DNA from 4 places in the Streptomyces tendae genome. Region 4 is predicted to be linked to each of the others. Evidence: riboswitches for the same ligand, from Rfam matches in the RefSeq annotation. Region 4 holds a riboswitch; each other region holds the start of a gene.
The links. A riboswitch is a leader RNA that binds a small molecule or an ion and turns the genes downstream of it on or off. The one in region 4 is predicted to bind cyclic di-AMP.

Region 1 (3,275 bases), 5.7 Mb from region 4:
GGGTGCGCGCGGGCGGGGCGACGCGGGCCTCCTCCAGGGCGTCCAGCGGCGTGATCCACGCCGACACCGAGGTGGCGAAGGACTTGCCGAGGAAGGGGCCGAGGGGCACGTACTCCCAGGCCTGGATGTCGCGGGCGGACCAGTCGTTGAGCAGGCAGAGGCCGAACACGTGGTCGCGGTAGGCGCCGAGCGGCACGGTGCTGCCCTGCTCGGACGGCACACCGACGACGAAGCCGACCTCGGCCTCGATGTCCAGCCGGACGGACGGGCCGAAGACCGGGGCGGTGTCGGTGGGCGCCTTGCGCTGCCCCGAGGGGCGTACGACGTCGGTGCCGGACACCACGACGGTACCGGAGCGCCCGTGGTAACCGATCGGCAGGTGCTTCCAGTTGGGGGTCAGGGAGTCGGCGGCGTCGGGGCGGAAGATCTGTCCGACGTTGCGGGCGTGGTTCTCCGAGGCGTAGAAGTCGACGTAGTCCGCGACCTCGAACGGCAAGTGCAGGGTGACCTCGGACAGCGGGTGGAAGAACCGCTCGACGGTCTCCCGGTGCGCCGGGACCGTCACCCACGCGGTGAGCGCGCGCCGCACGTCCGACCAGGCCGTACGGCCCGCCGCCAGCAGCGGGTTGAGGGTGGGGCGGGCGAGCAGGGAGGCGTAGGGGGAGCCCAGGGCGTGTGCCGCCGCGCCGGCGTCGAGGACGTGGTCGCCCAGCCGGACGCCCACGGTGCGGTCCGCCGAACCGGGGGGCGAGAACACGCCGTACGGCAGGTTGTGCGGGCCGAAGGGATCGCCCTCGGGGACATCGAAGGGGGGCATCGGGTGCTGCCTCGCTTTCGTGTGCGCCGGTGCGCCACGTGTCCGTGGCCGTGCCACACGTTACGGGGTCGCGTCCGGGTGAGCCCCTGTTAATTCGGCGACGTCCGGGCCTGCCGGGCGGGCGTCCCGGATCCGTCCGGCAGGCACCCGGGCGAGGGGCACCGGAACGGGAGGCGGCGCACGGTGTTCCGACCCATGGGGGAAACGGTCCTCAACCGGTCCTGATCGGGCGCCGAAAGAAGGGAAATGGCACCCGAAGCGAGGGCATACGGGCGCGGTGAATCGGACGGTCCTCTTGTCCGTATTCTCTGATCATGGCCGCACCCACCGATTGTTCTCTCATCGCCACCGACCTGGACGGGACGCTGCTGCGCGGTGACGACACCCTGTCCGACCGCTCCCTCGCCGCCCTCGCGCAGGCGGAGCGCGCCGGTGCCCGGCACCTCGTGGTGACGGGCCGCCCGGCCCCCAGAGTGCGGTCGCTGCTCGGCGACCTCGGCTGCACGGGACTCGCGGTGTGCGGACAGGGGGCGCAGGTCTACGACGCCGGGACGGACCGGATGCTGTGGTCGGTCCGGCTGGACCGGGAGCTGGCGGAGACCGCGCTCGGCAAGATCGAGGCCGAGGTGGGTGAGGTGTACGCGGCGGTCGACCAGGACGGGGTCGACGGGCGGACGCTGATCGAGCCGGGCTACCGGATGCCGCACCCGACGCTTCCGTCGGTGCCGGTGGAGCGGCGCGACGACCTGTGGGCGCGGCCGATCAGCAAGGTGCTGCTGCGCCACCCGCGGCTCTCGGACGACGCGTTGGCGGCGGCGGCCCGGTCCGTGGTCGGCTCGCTGGCCACGGTGACCATGTCGGGGCCGGGGACGGTGGAGCTCCAGCCGTGCGGGGTCACCAAGGCGACCGGTCTGGCGCTTGCCGCCGAGCACCTGGGGCTGCGTCCCGAGGACACGATCGCCTTCGGCGACATGCCGAACGACGTCCCCATGTTCCGGTGGGCGGGCCACGGCGTCGCCATGGCCGACGCGCACGCCGAGCTCAAGGCGGTGGCCGACGAGGTCACCCTGTCGAACGAGGACGACGGCGTGGCCGTCGTCCTCGAGCGACTGTTCGGGCGGACGGCCGGAGTCGGCCGTCAGCGGTCGGCTCAGTACGCGCCGAAGACGTTGTCGATCGAGCCGTAGCGGTCGGCGGCGTAGTTGCAGGCCGCGGCGATGTTGGCGACCGGGTCGAACGGGTCGAAGGCCGTGCCGGGCACGTGGTACGCCTGGAAGGTCGGGTCGATGACCTGCAGCAGGCCCTTCGACGGAGTGCCCATGGCGGCGTTGGAGTCCCACAGGTTGATGGCGGCCGGGTTGCCGGACGACTCCCGCATGATGTTGCGGTGGATGGAGTCGTAGGAGCCCGGGATGCCGTTCTGCGCCATGACGTCCATGGCCTCGCGGATCCAGCCGTCGAGGTTCTCCGGGTACGCGGTCGTGGAGGCGGCGGTCGTGGCCTGGGTCGTGGTCGCGGCGGAGGCGCCGGTGGCACCGAACAGCGGCAGCGCGACCACGGCGACGCCGGTGCCGGCGACGGCGAGGGAGCGGACGAGGCGGCGGCGGGACGAAGCGATGACGGGCATGTCTGGGTTCCTCTCCTACGCCTGCGAGGTGAGCTGTCGGGTTCGGGCGAGGAGAGTGCCCGGCCGTGCCCCTGCGGGCATGGCTTCACCCCGAGCCGTCCGGGCGTGATGTCCGGTACGGCGGCTTACCTGGGTCCCCCGCTCCTGCCGTGCGTGAGTTCGTCGTCGGGTGTGATGCGGGTGGCGGCAGGACTAGGCGTCCACCCGGCAGGCCCGGAACGTATGCGAGAGCACATGTCGGGAACAAGTGCGACGATCACGCAAGACTCCGTTTGATCTTGAGATGGGTGCTTTTGGGCGCTTGATCCTTTGCGATCGCCAAGGGTCAACTCCGTTGCGTGGAGCGGGATCGCGGCGTTGCGGGAGGCTGATCGGCCGGCGCGTCGACGCGTGACTCACCTCACGGGACGCGGGATGCGAGCGCATTTGCGGCGTACAGGAATTCGCACAGCAATGACGGCAAATCGGACGGCAGGGCGGGCAGGATGGTTCACCGGCCACTGTGTCCGGGAAACAGAGGAATGTCCGTTGCTGTCAGCCGATCAAAAACACTCCGCTTCTGATCCCCTATCGCCCTGCTTGTGACCCCGGGGCCTGGCGGTGATCGAAAGGTGACCGGATACGCTGACTCGAGTGGTGGCAGCGACCTATCGACAAACCGTGTAACCGCCAGCAGACACCAGCAGACAGGAGACCCCTCGTGACCGTCGTCGGGCCGTTCGGGCTGAGCGTGCGGGACCAGGCTCTGGAAGCCGATGTCCAGGCCGGATTGACGGCTGTCGAGGAAGGGCTGCTCGAGGCCACCAAGAGTGAGGTGCCGTTCATCACGGA
Region 2 (3,275 bases), 3.8 Mb from region 4:
CCAACGACTCCTCGGGTGACAGGGCGTGCGTCGAGAGGGCGTCGAAGGCCTCCGAGTACGCCCGGAGGTCTTCTTTCCGTTCCAGGTAGTGACTACTCGTCAAGTGGTCGAGAACCACCACATCCAGGTCAGATGTGCGCGAGAACGAAAAGATGACGAACGGACCCGTCACACCGATGTGCGCGCCAGCGCTGAACGGCAGTACCTGCAGGCGCACTTGGGGCAGCCGGGCGGCCTCGATCAGCCGGTCCAGCTGGCGGGACATCACTTCGGGGCCGCCCACCTCCCGGCGCAGCACGGCCTCGTCGAGGACCGCGTTCAGCTCCAGCGGCGGATCGGCCCGCAGGACGTCCTGCCGGGCCAGCCGTACCTCCACCAGCGCGTCCAGTCGCTCCTCCGAGGCACCCTCCAGGGCCGCCTCCGTCACCGCACGCGCGTACTCCGGGGTCTGCAGCAGTCCCGGGATCACCGTGGTCTCCAGGGTGCGCATCGCGCTCGCCTGGGACTCCAGGCTGATGAAGTCCCGGTAGGTCGGGGGCAGTACACCCCGGTAGGCGTGCCACCAGTGGTCCCGCCCGTCGCCCTTCCCGGAGCCCGACAGCACCAGCAGCAACTCCCGCAACTGCGGTTCGTCCACGCCGTAGACGTCGAGCAGTAACCGCACGTCGGCCGGTTTCACCCCGCTCGTGCCCGTCTCGATGCGGCTCACCTTCGACTGGTGCCAGCCTGCCAGCCGGGCCGCGTCCCCACTGGTGAGTCCCGCCGCGGTGCGCAGCGCGCGCAGTTCGGCGCCCAGTTTCCTGCGGCGCACCGCGGGACCGTGCTGCATGGGCCTCTCCTTACTCCTTCCGAGCCGCCCGGATACGGTCTCCCGTCGCAGAGTTCACCGCTTTGAGCGACAGATATATGCATATCTTGGTGGATCGCCGCGCCGCGCCCTGCGGTGATGGCAGTCTGGCGACGAAGCACCAGTGCGGGACCGTACTCGAACCAGCCGCTCCGTGTCGGACTGCGGTCCCGTGGGAAAGGGACGACGTCGCCATGGCAGACCATCTGGAAGCATCCGTCACTCTGCCGAGCGATCCCGCCTCGGTCGCCGCGGCGCGGGCCCACGTGGCCGGCGCGCTGGCGGAATGGGGGCTGCCACCGGACGCCGAACTGTACGACACGGTGCGGCTGATCGTCTCGGAACTGGCCACCAACGCGGTGCAGCACACCTTCGGCCAGTCACCCACGTTCACGGTCGACGTCGTCCTGGTCCGTGAGGAACGGGTGCACATCGGGGTGACGGACAGCCACCCGCGTCTGCCCAAGCGGCTGCCCGCCGCGGTCCAGCAGGACAACGGGCGCGGCCTGGTCATCATCCGCTGGCTGACCGTGGAATACGGGGGCAGGCTGAGAGTCCGCCCCACGCGTCAGGGCGGCAAGACCGTCGCCGTCGAACTCCCTTGGCCGGGGACCACGGTCACCGCCCAGCCGACGGAGGCGGTCACGGCAGCGGTGCAGCCGGAGCTCTGACGGCACGTCACGGCACGGGCGGGCCGGGGGGCACTGAAGGCCCGCAGGACGTCCCGTGGGCGGCGCCCGGCCCACGGGGGCGGTCACGGCTGGGCGGCGGCGCTCCCGCGGACACCGCCGCCACCGTCGGTCACTTCACGCGGCCGTACCAGACGCTCTTGGTCCAGATCTTCTGCAGCCGCACCACGTCCCCGGTCTTCGGGGCGTGCCAGATCTTGTTGTTACCCGCGTAAATCCCCACGTGGTAGACGTAGCTGCCCGAGTGGAAGAACACCAGGTCCCCGGCCTTCCGGCTGCTCTTGGAGATGTGCCGGGACTTGTTGTACTGCTGGGCGGCCGTGCGGGGCAGCTTCTTGCCCGCCTTCTTGAACGAGTACAGCGTGAGGCCCGAGCAGTCGAACCGGTTCGGCCCGGTGGCACCCCACGCGTACGGCGCACCCTTCTTGGACGCCGCGACCTTCAGGGCCTTGACGCCCGTGGTCGCCGCCGCGGCCTCCGAGGCCGCTCCGGGGACCGCGATGGAGCCGCCCACGGCGGCCAGGGTGAGGGCCCCGGCCGTGCCGGCCCGGGCCATGAGAGACGGGACACGATTGAGCGCACTCATGCGCAACCCTTCGTCAGCCGCCTGTGAAGGATGACCTGTCGGATTCGGGCTGGCGAAGTAGCCCGGCCGCGTCAGCGGCTTCACCCCAAGGGCTGCTCGGAACGTGAGCTCCGGCGACCCGTCGTGCTTGGGTCCTCCACTCCTGCCGATCCACTCCTGTCGACCGGTCATCCGGGCGGCGGCAGGACTCGGCGTCCGCCCGGATCGCCCCGCCGCGGCGGCGGGGGCTTGTCGTCAGTCAGGGATCTTGCTTCATTTCGCGGTCGATTTCCCAACGGAACGGGGGGTTTGTGTTGTTACTCACCACTCACCCGTTCGGGTGGACAGCTGTCCGTTCGACTCGCCGTCGACGAGCCGGAGGAGCCCCGGACCAGCGACGGAATGGTCAATTCCGCCTGACGGGCGCGCGTGTGGTGCAACTTGGACAGCACCGAAACAGGAGGCGTGTCTACGCCGGATGGTGGTACGCCGTGCGGTCCGTTTCACCCGTGCGCGGCGTGTTCCGTCTGCGGGCCCGGCGTTCCGCGCCCGCTCGTGTCAACTCCCGGTCTGCGGCGGTAGCGTGACCCTGGCCGTACGCCGCTCGCCGTCGAGGACCCGCAGGGCCCGTGCCAGGGTCTGGGCGTGCAGTTCGCTCTCGCCGCGCCGGTGCATCAACGTCAGGGCGTCGCGCAGCGCGACCGCCTTGCCGACCAGCGCCTGGGCGGCGCGCAGGCTTCGGTAGGTGTCGCCGGCCTGGGCCGGATTGACCCGGCCGAGCTGGTCGACGACCTCCAGGTAACGGTCGATCAGCTCGGCCTCGGCGCGGGTCAGTGCGGGCAGCGGGGGAAGTTCCGGTGGCAGCATCCGCGGCTCACCTCGCGCCGGTGGCGGGGCGGGCGGCCCTGTGGTGCGGCACGATCCGGTCCGCCAGGCCGTAGTCCACCGCCGCCCGGGCGTCGAGGACCGTGTCCCGCTCCAGATCCTCGCGCACCCGCTGCACGGGCCGGCCGGTGTGCCGCGCCAGCATCTCCTCCGTGCGGACCCTGATCCGGTTCAGCTCGTCGGCCTGGACGGCCAGGTCGCTCGCCCTGCCCTCCACCGGCTCCGGCAGGGCGGGCTGACGGAGCACCAGGCGGGAGCCGGGCAGTACGTAGCGCTTGCCCGGGGTGCC
Region 3 (3,275 bases), 420 kb from region 4:
GCCGTGAACGCCCTCATCCACAACTACCTCGACCTCGCGCGGGAGGGCCGCACCCTGCCCGCCAAGGCGATCACCGACCGCGAGGAGCAGATCCTCAAGCTCGTGGCCGAGGGCCACACCTCGCAGCAGATCGCGAACATGCTGGTGATCAGCCCCAAGACGGTGGAGCGGCACCGCGCCAACCTGCTGGCGAAGCTCGGTCTCAGGGACCGCCTGGAACTGACCCGCTACGCCATCCGCGTGGGCCTGATCGAGCCCTGACCCGCGGCCCGTGGGCCGGGGCGCGGTCGGCTCCCCGCCGCACGGCTTGCCAGACTGGAGCCGGACCGCGCAGCGGTCCCGCAGCCACCCGCACCCGGAGAGCCCGCCGATGCCGCATCCGTACGTCCTGCTGTCCGCCGCCGTCTCCCTCGACGGCTACCTGGACGACACCGGCCCGGAGCGGCTGCTGCTGTCGAGCCCGGCCGACTTCGACCGCGTCGACGAGGTGCGGGCGTCCGTGGACGCCATCCTGGTCGGCGCCGGCACGCTCCGCGCCGACAACCCCCGTCTGCTGGTCAACTCGCCGGAGCGCCGGGCCGCCCGGGTCGCGGACGGCCGCCCCGAGTACCCGCTGAAGGTCACGGTGAGCGGCTCGGGCGACCTGGACCCCGCGGCCAACTTCTGGCACACCGGCGGCGAGAAGGTGCTCTACACCACCGACCAGGGGGCCGAGCGGGCCCATGCCCTCGGCATCGCCGCCGACGTCGTGCCGCTCGGCACGGAACTGGACTGGCGGCGGCTGCTGGAGCACCTGCACGACCGGCGCGGGGTACGGCGGCTGATGGTGGAGGGCGGCGGGCGGATCCACACCCAGCTGATCAGTCAGGGGCTCGCCGACGAGCTGCAGCTGGTCCTCGCCCCGCTGTTCGTCGGCGACCCGGACGCCCCCCGCCTGTTCGGTCCCGGCTCCTACCAGGGCGGGCGGCTGCGGCTCGTGGAGACCCGGCCCGTCGGCGACGTCGTCCTGACGCGCTACGAGCCCACCGCGCCCGGCGCCGGCGCGCTGCCGTCCGCCGCCGACCACCACTGGCTCGCCCTCGCCTGCGAGCTGGCGGAGCGGTGCCCGCCCTCACGGACCGCGTTCAGCGTGGGCGCGGTCGTGGTCGCCGCCGACGGCACCGAGCTGGCGCGGGGGTTCTCCCGTGAGGGGGACGAACCCGTGGTGCACGCCGAGGAGGCCGCGCTCGCCAAGACCGACCCCATGGACCCCCGGCTGGCCGGCGCGACCGTCTACTCCAGCCTGGAACCCTGCGCCCGCCGTGCGTCCCGGCCGGCGCCCTGCGCACGGCTGATCCTGGACGCGGGGGTGCGGCGGGTGGTCACGGCCTGGCGGGAGCCGGACACGTTCGTGGCGGACGCCGACGGCAGCGCGGTACTGGCCGAGGGGGGCGCCACCGTGGTGGTGCTGCCGGAGTACGAGGAGCGGGCCAAGGCGCCGAACGGCCACCTCCTGGACCGCTGATCGCGCCCCCTGCCCGGGGGGTGTGCGACCTGCCCTGATGATGCCGTACACTTGTGTTCAACGGCGCGGGGTGGAGCAGCTCGGTAGCTCGCTGGGCTCATAACCCAGAGGTCGCAGGTTCAAATCCTGTCCCCGCTACTGAAGGCCGAGGGCCGGAATCCGAAAGGGTTCCGGCCCTCGGCGTTTTCCGGTGTCCGTCGCTCTTCCGTCCGCTGTTCCGCCGGTGTCACCGAACGTGATCGTGCGGAGTCTCAGCGCATAACAACTGACGAACCGTCAGGTTCGACCGGCCGTCTGAGGCGCGGTCAACTCGCCCGTTTTCGCCCGCTCGTGGCGCTTAAGTCCGGGCGGAATTCGTTAACGATCAAGAGGAACGGCTTGGAATCCGGCCCTCGGGTCTATTAACGTTCGATAACGCAGCGCGGTCGTCCCAGCCGTCACAGACGTCGGCTCCGTGCGCACGCGCCGAATCCCGCAAGGGAACCGGGGAACCACCACCTTGGGGTGAATCGTGCGGATACCGCCGTGGAGACACGGCTCGTATACGCGCGTAGGAGACCTTCCTGCTCCGAACCCGTCAGCTAACCCGGTAGGCGAGAAGGAAGGAAAGGAGCGCGCCCACGTGGCGTCCAACCCGCCTGCCCCCGAGGCCCCGTTCAAGCCGAGCGACACCTTCGCCTACGGCGCCGTCGGCGCCGAAGAGGGGCCCTTCGAGGAGTGGAACCCCACCGCGGAGTCCGTTCGCCCGGTACGCGGCCGGCACCGCGTCGCCAAGCAGCGCGGGGGCGGACTCGCCCGCAGCTCCACCGTCCTGGGCGTCGGCGTCATAGCCGCCGTCGGCGCCGGCGGCATGGCCAGCGCCCAGACCGGCAAGCCGCCCGTCTCCATCTCCATGCCCGACCTGCCCAACGTGGGTTCCCTCATCTCCGACGAGGAAACGCCCAAGGGCTCGGCCACCCCCCTCAGCAGCATCGGCATGACCGGTGCCGAGACCGAGGAGGGCGCCGCCGACGCCGGTGAGGCGCTGCGCGCCCGCATCATGGCCCAGGTCGAGCAGCAGCAGGGCCAGGCCCAGAGCAAGGCCGAGGCCGCCGCGCTCGCCGCCGCCGAGAAGGAGGCCGCCGACGCGGCCGCCAAGGCGGAGAAGGAGGCCAAGGAGAAGGCCGAGGCGGCGAAGAAGAAGGCGGAGGAAGAGGCCGCGAAGAAGGCCGAGGCCGAGCGCCTCGCCGAGCTGGCCAAGCAGTACGCCCTGCCGACCTCCTCGTACACCATCACCTCGACCTTCGGTCAGGCCGGCGCCTACTGGTCCTCCGGCTACCACACCGGTCTCGACTTCGCCGCCCCCACGGGCACGCTGATCAAGGCCGTGCACACCGGCACGATCACCTCCGCGGGCTGGGACGGCTCCTACGGCTACAAGACCGTGCTCACCCTCGACGACGGCACCGAGATCTGGTACGCCCACCAGTCGTCGATCAATGTCAGCGTCGGCCAGAAGGTCAACACCGGCGACGTGATCGGCCGCGTCGGCGCCACCGGCAACGTCACCGGCGCCCACCTCCACCTCGAGGTCCACACCGGCGGCTCCTCCTCCGGCATCGACCCGGCGGCCTGGCTGGCGGGCAAGGGCCTCAGCATTTGATCCACCGGCGGCCGCGTCCCGGCCGTCCACGCCGTGAACCCCGGCAGTCCCGACGACGACCCCCCGACGTCAGGGCTGCCGGTCACGCATGTCCGGGGCACCGGCCGTGCGGTCAGCGGCGGTAGGGGT
Region 4 (3,275 bases):
TTGTAGAACTCGGAGGCGGCCACGTCGAGGGCCAGGGCGATCTGCTCGCCGGGGGTGTAGCCGGCTTCCTTGATCGCCTCGAGGATGAGGTCGAGGGCCTCGCGGTTGGAGCCGAGGTTCGGGGCGAAGCCGCCCTCGTCGCCGAGGCCGGTGGCCAGGCCCTTGCCCTTCAGGACCTTCTTCAGGGTGTGGTAGACCTCGGCGCCCCAGCGCAGCGCCTCGGAGAAGGACTCCGCGCCGATCGGGGCGATCATGAACTCCTGGATGTCCACGTTGGAGTCGGCGTGCGAGCCGCCGTTCAGGATGTTCATCATCGGCACCGGCAGCAGGTGCGCGTTCGGGCCGCCCAGGTAGCGGAACAGCGGCAGGTCGCTGGCCTCGGAGGCGGCGTGGGCGACGGCGAGCGAGACGCCGAGGATGGCGTTGGCGCCGAGCGAGCCCTTGTTGTCGGTGGCGTCCAGGTCGAACATCGCCTGGTCGATCAGGCGCTGCTCGGTGGCGTCGTAGCCGACGAGCTCCGGGCCGATCTGCTCGATGACGGCCAGGACGGCCTTCTCGACGCCCTTGCCCAGGTAACGGCCGGCGTCGCCGTCACGGAGTTCGACGGCCTCGAAGGCGCCGGTGGAAGCGCCGGACGGAACGGCGGCACGACCCGTGCTGCCGTCGTCGAGGCCGACCTCGACCTCGACCGTGGGGTTGCCTCGGGAGTCCAGGATTTCCCGGGCTACGACGACGTCGATGGACGGCACGAGCATCTCCTTCTTGGGATGTGACGCGGGTGAGCAGGGCCACGGGGGCCTTGCGAGTCCGAGCCTAACCGGCTCCGGGCGATCGGCCATCTCGCCGCCCGCCTCATGGACAGAACCGAGAGTAAATTGTTTCCGAACGGAACAAAGCCGGTTCGGAAAACCGTGACCGTAATGCGTCCGGACATGACCCCGCCCCGGTGCGTACGGGGGAAGAAACGCACCGGGGCGGGGAGCCCGTGGGAACGGGGAAGGACCTGCGGCCACGCCTTACTTCAGGTGCAGCTGCTGGCCCGGGTAGATGAGGTCGGCGTCGTCGACGATGTCGTCGTTCAGCTTGAACAGCTTCGCCCAGCCGCCCTTGACGTCCTGCTCCGCGGCGATGGAGCTGAGGGTGTCACCCTTGACGACCTTGTACTCGCCGTCGCCCTTCTCGACCTTCTTGCCGGTCGGGGTGGTGACGGTCTTCTTCTCGGCCTTCTGCTCCGTCTGCTTCGGCGCGGCGGGGCGCTCGGCGGAGCGGGAGGCCTTCTGCTCGCTCTCACGGGCCTCGGTGGAGCCGGAGTCCTGCGAGGAGCTCTCGGCGGAGGAGCCGTTGTACGAGGCGCTGGACAGGCCGGTGCCGCAGACCGGCCAGGCGCCCTTGCCCTGGCCCGCGAGGACCTTCTCGGCGATCTCGATCTGCTGGGCCTTGGTGGCCTGGTCGGCGCTGCCGGCGTACTGCGTGCCGCCGTACGCGGCCCAGGTGGAGGCGGAGAACTGCAGACCGCCGTAGTAACCGTTGCCGGTGTTGATGGACCAGTTGCCGCCGGACTCGCACTGGGCGACGGCGTCCCACTCGGACGCGGTGGCGGCGGAGGCGTTGCCGGCCGCCATCAGCGGGGCGGCGACGGCGGCACCGGTCACGCCGGCGATGGCGATGGCACGGGTGGCCTTGGACGGACGACGGTGCTTGCCCTTGCTGGAAAACAGCATGGATGGATCCCCTCACCGACGCCTGCGAGGTGAGCTGTCGGGTTCGGGCCGGTTGAGTTGCCCGGCCGCGTTCCTCACGGAACGCGGCTTCACCCCAAGCCGCCTCCGGCATCACTGCCCGGACACGGCACTTACCTGGGTCCCCCGCTCCTGCCTACGGCGCATGACGCGACGACTGTTCCCGTGCTGCCACTGGCAGGATTCGGCGTGGCGGCAGCCGGGGCCCGCGGTGGCGAGCGATCACGACCGTAGGCACGCGCCTCGCGGAATTTCAAAGACGATCAGGGCTTCTGAGACCTATCTCTCACAGTCTTTATTACGGACATTCAGCCCGAATCATGACGCCAACTGGCGCCCCGTCGAGGGCTTTTCACATGTCCGCCTGTCAGCGGTCCGCGTCCGCCCCGTCGCTCACCAGAAGCCGCTGACCGGGCAGGATGAGGTTCGGGTCTTCTCCGATCACCTGCTGGTTCTCGGCGTAGAGGGCGGTCCACCCACCGGTGAGCGCAAGGGAGTCGGCGATGGACGTCAGGCTGTCCCCGTTCTCGACGGTGTAACGGTCGTCGCCCGCCTCGGGGGTGACCTCGACGGAGGGCGCGGCGTGCCGGCCGGTCGACGCGGGCGCACCGTCCGTGCGCTCGCCCTCCTCGGCGGTGGAGCCGCGATGACGGCCCGGACCGCCATCCTCGGCGTCCGTGACGGCCGAAGAACCGCTGGTCTGCCCCGACTTGTCCGACTCGTCACTGCGGGGGGTGGTGGAGGCGGACGGAGACGTCCTGCCGTCCGCGCCGTCCCGCTTCCCGGTCGAGGTGCCGGTCGTGGCCGATGGAGAGGGAGAAGCGGATGAATCGCTGGTTTCCGGCGAACCGGACGCATCGCTGGAACCGGCGTCCCGGGGGGTGCCCGAGGCCGCGTCGCCCGCCACGCCCGTGTCGACGTTCGGGGACGCCGTGTCCTGGTTCAGACCCGTGAGCAGGCCGCAGGCCCGCCACTTGCCGACCCCCTGCCCGGCGAGGATTCTCTCCGCCACGGCTATCTGCTGGCCACGGCTGGCCTGGTCGGCGCTGGGCGCGTACTCCAGTCCGCCGTTGTTCTCCCAGTCGTCCTGGGTCAACTGCAGGCCGCCGTAGTACCCGTTGCCGGTGTTCTGGCTCCAGGAGCCGCCACTCTCGCACTCGGCCACCCGGTCCCAGGTCTCACCGTCGGCCGCGTTGGCGGCCCCTGCCCCGAGGAGCGGGATCGCGATGGCGGAGCCGGTCACTCCGGCCGCGACGAGCAGAGCCGGAGCCTGGCGAGGGCGACGGTGTCGGCCGTTCCCGGAGAGCATGCGGAGACCTTTCACTCGACAACAAGAACCGGCGCGCGGTGAGTCGCATCCGTACGGCGCGCCGTACTTGATGGGTGAACGTATAGGCAGACGATCACTTGTCACAAGTTCATGCCGTGCAGATCACATGGAGATCACAGAGTTGAGGGTGTGTCATGTTTCCGTGCCCCGGCCCCCGGGCACGGACAGGAAGGTCACCCCTGCCCCGTGGGCGGAGGGGAGAATTC

Region 1: another riboswitch for cyclic di-AMP. It lies ahead of F3L20_RS02940 (transglycosylase SLT domain-containing protein); the one in region 4 lies ahead of F3L20_RS28745 (transglycosylase family protein).
Region 2: another riboswitch for cyclic di-AMP. It lies ahead of F3L20_RS11475 (C40 family peptidase); the one in region 4 lies ahead of F3L20_RS28745 (transglycosylase family protein).
Region 3: another riboswitch for cyclic di-AMP. It lies ahead of F3L20_RS30735 (M23 family metallopeptidase); the one in region 4 lies ahead of F3L20_RS28745 (transglycosylase family protein).

What each region holds. Positions count from the first base shown of each region.
Region 1 covers NZ_CP043959.1:610,949-614,223, forward strand. The annotation lists gene fahA (fumarylacetoacetase) at 1-817, opposite strand, end outside; gene F3L20_RS02935 (HAD family hydrolase) at 1,132-2,004, shown strand; gene F3L20_RS02940 (transglycosylase SLT domain-containing protein) at 1,968-2,444, opposite strand; cyclic di-AMP (ydaO/yuaA leader) riboswitch at 2,448-2,619, opposite strand; gene F3L20_RS02945 (polyprenyl synthetase family protein) at 3,145-3,275, shown strand, end outside.
Region 2 covers NZ_CP043959.1:2,443,097-2,446,371, forward strand. The annotation lists gene F3L20_RS11465 (helix-turn-helix domain-containing protein) at 1-829, opposite strand, end outside; gene F3L20_RS11470 (ATP-binding protein) at 1,042-1,518, shown strand; gene F3L20_RS11475 (C40 family peptidase) at 1,649-2,122, opposite strand; cyclic di-AMP (ydaO/yuaA leader) riboswitch at 2,126-2,313, opposite strand; gene F3L20_RS11480 (hypothetical protein) at 2,660-2,968, opposite strand; gene F3L20_RS11485 (ATP-dependent Clp protease proteolytic subunit) at 2,976-3,275, opposite strand, start outside.
Region 3 covers NZ_CP043959.1:6,707,260-6,710,534, reverse strand. The annotation lists gene F3L20_RS30750 (response regulator) at 1-261, shown strand, start outside; gene F3L20_RS30745 (dihydrofolate reductase family protein) at 371-1,504, shown strand; tRNA gene F3L20_RS30740 (tRNA-Met) at 1,569-1,642, shown strand; cyclic di-AMP (ydaO/yuaA leader) riboswitch at 1,958-2,115, shown strand; gene F3L20_RS30735 (M23 family metallopeptidase) at 2,127-3,146, shown strand; gene F3L20_RS30730 (PrsW family intramembrane metalloprotease) at 3,259-3,275, opposite strand, start outside.
Region 4 covers NZ_CP043959.1:6,282,273-6,285,547, forward strand. The annotation lists gene eno (phosphopyruvate hydratase) at 1-749, opposite strand, end outside; gene F3L20_RS28745 (transglycosylase family protein) at 1,017-1,721, opposite strand; cyclic di-AMP (ydaO/yuaA leader) riboswitch at 1,726-1,893, opposite strand; gene F3L20_RS28750 (transglycosylase family protein) at 2,107-3,048, opposite strand; gene F3L20_RS28755 (cytochrome P450 family protein) at 3,243-3,275, opposite strand, start outside.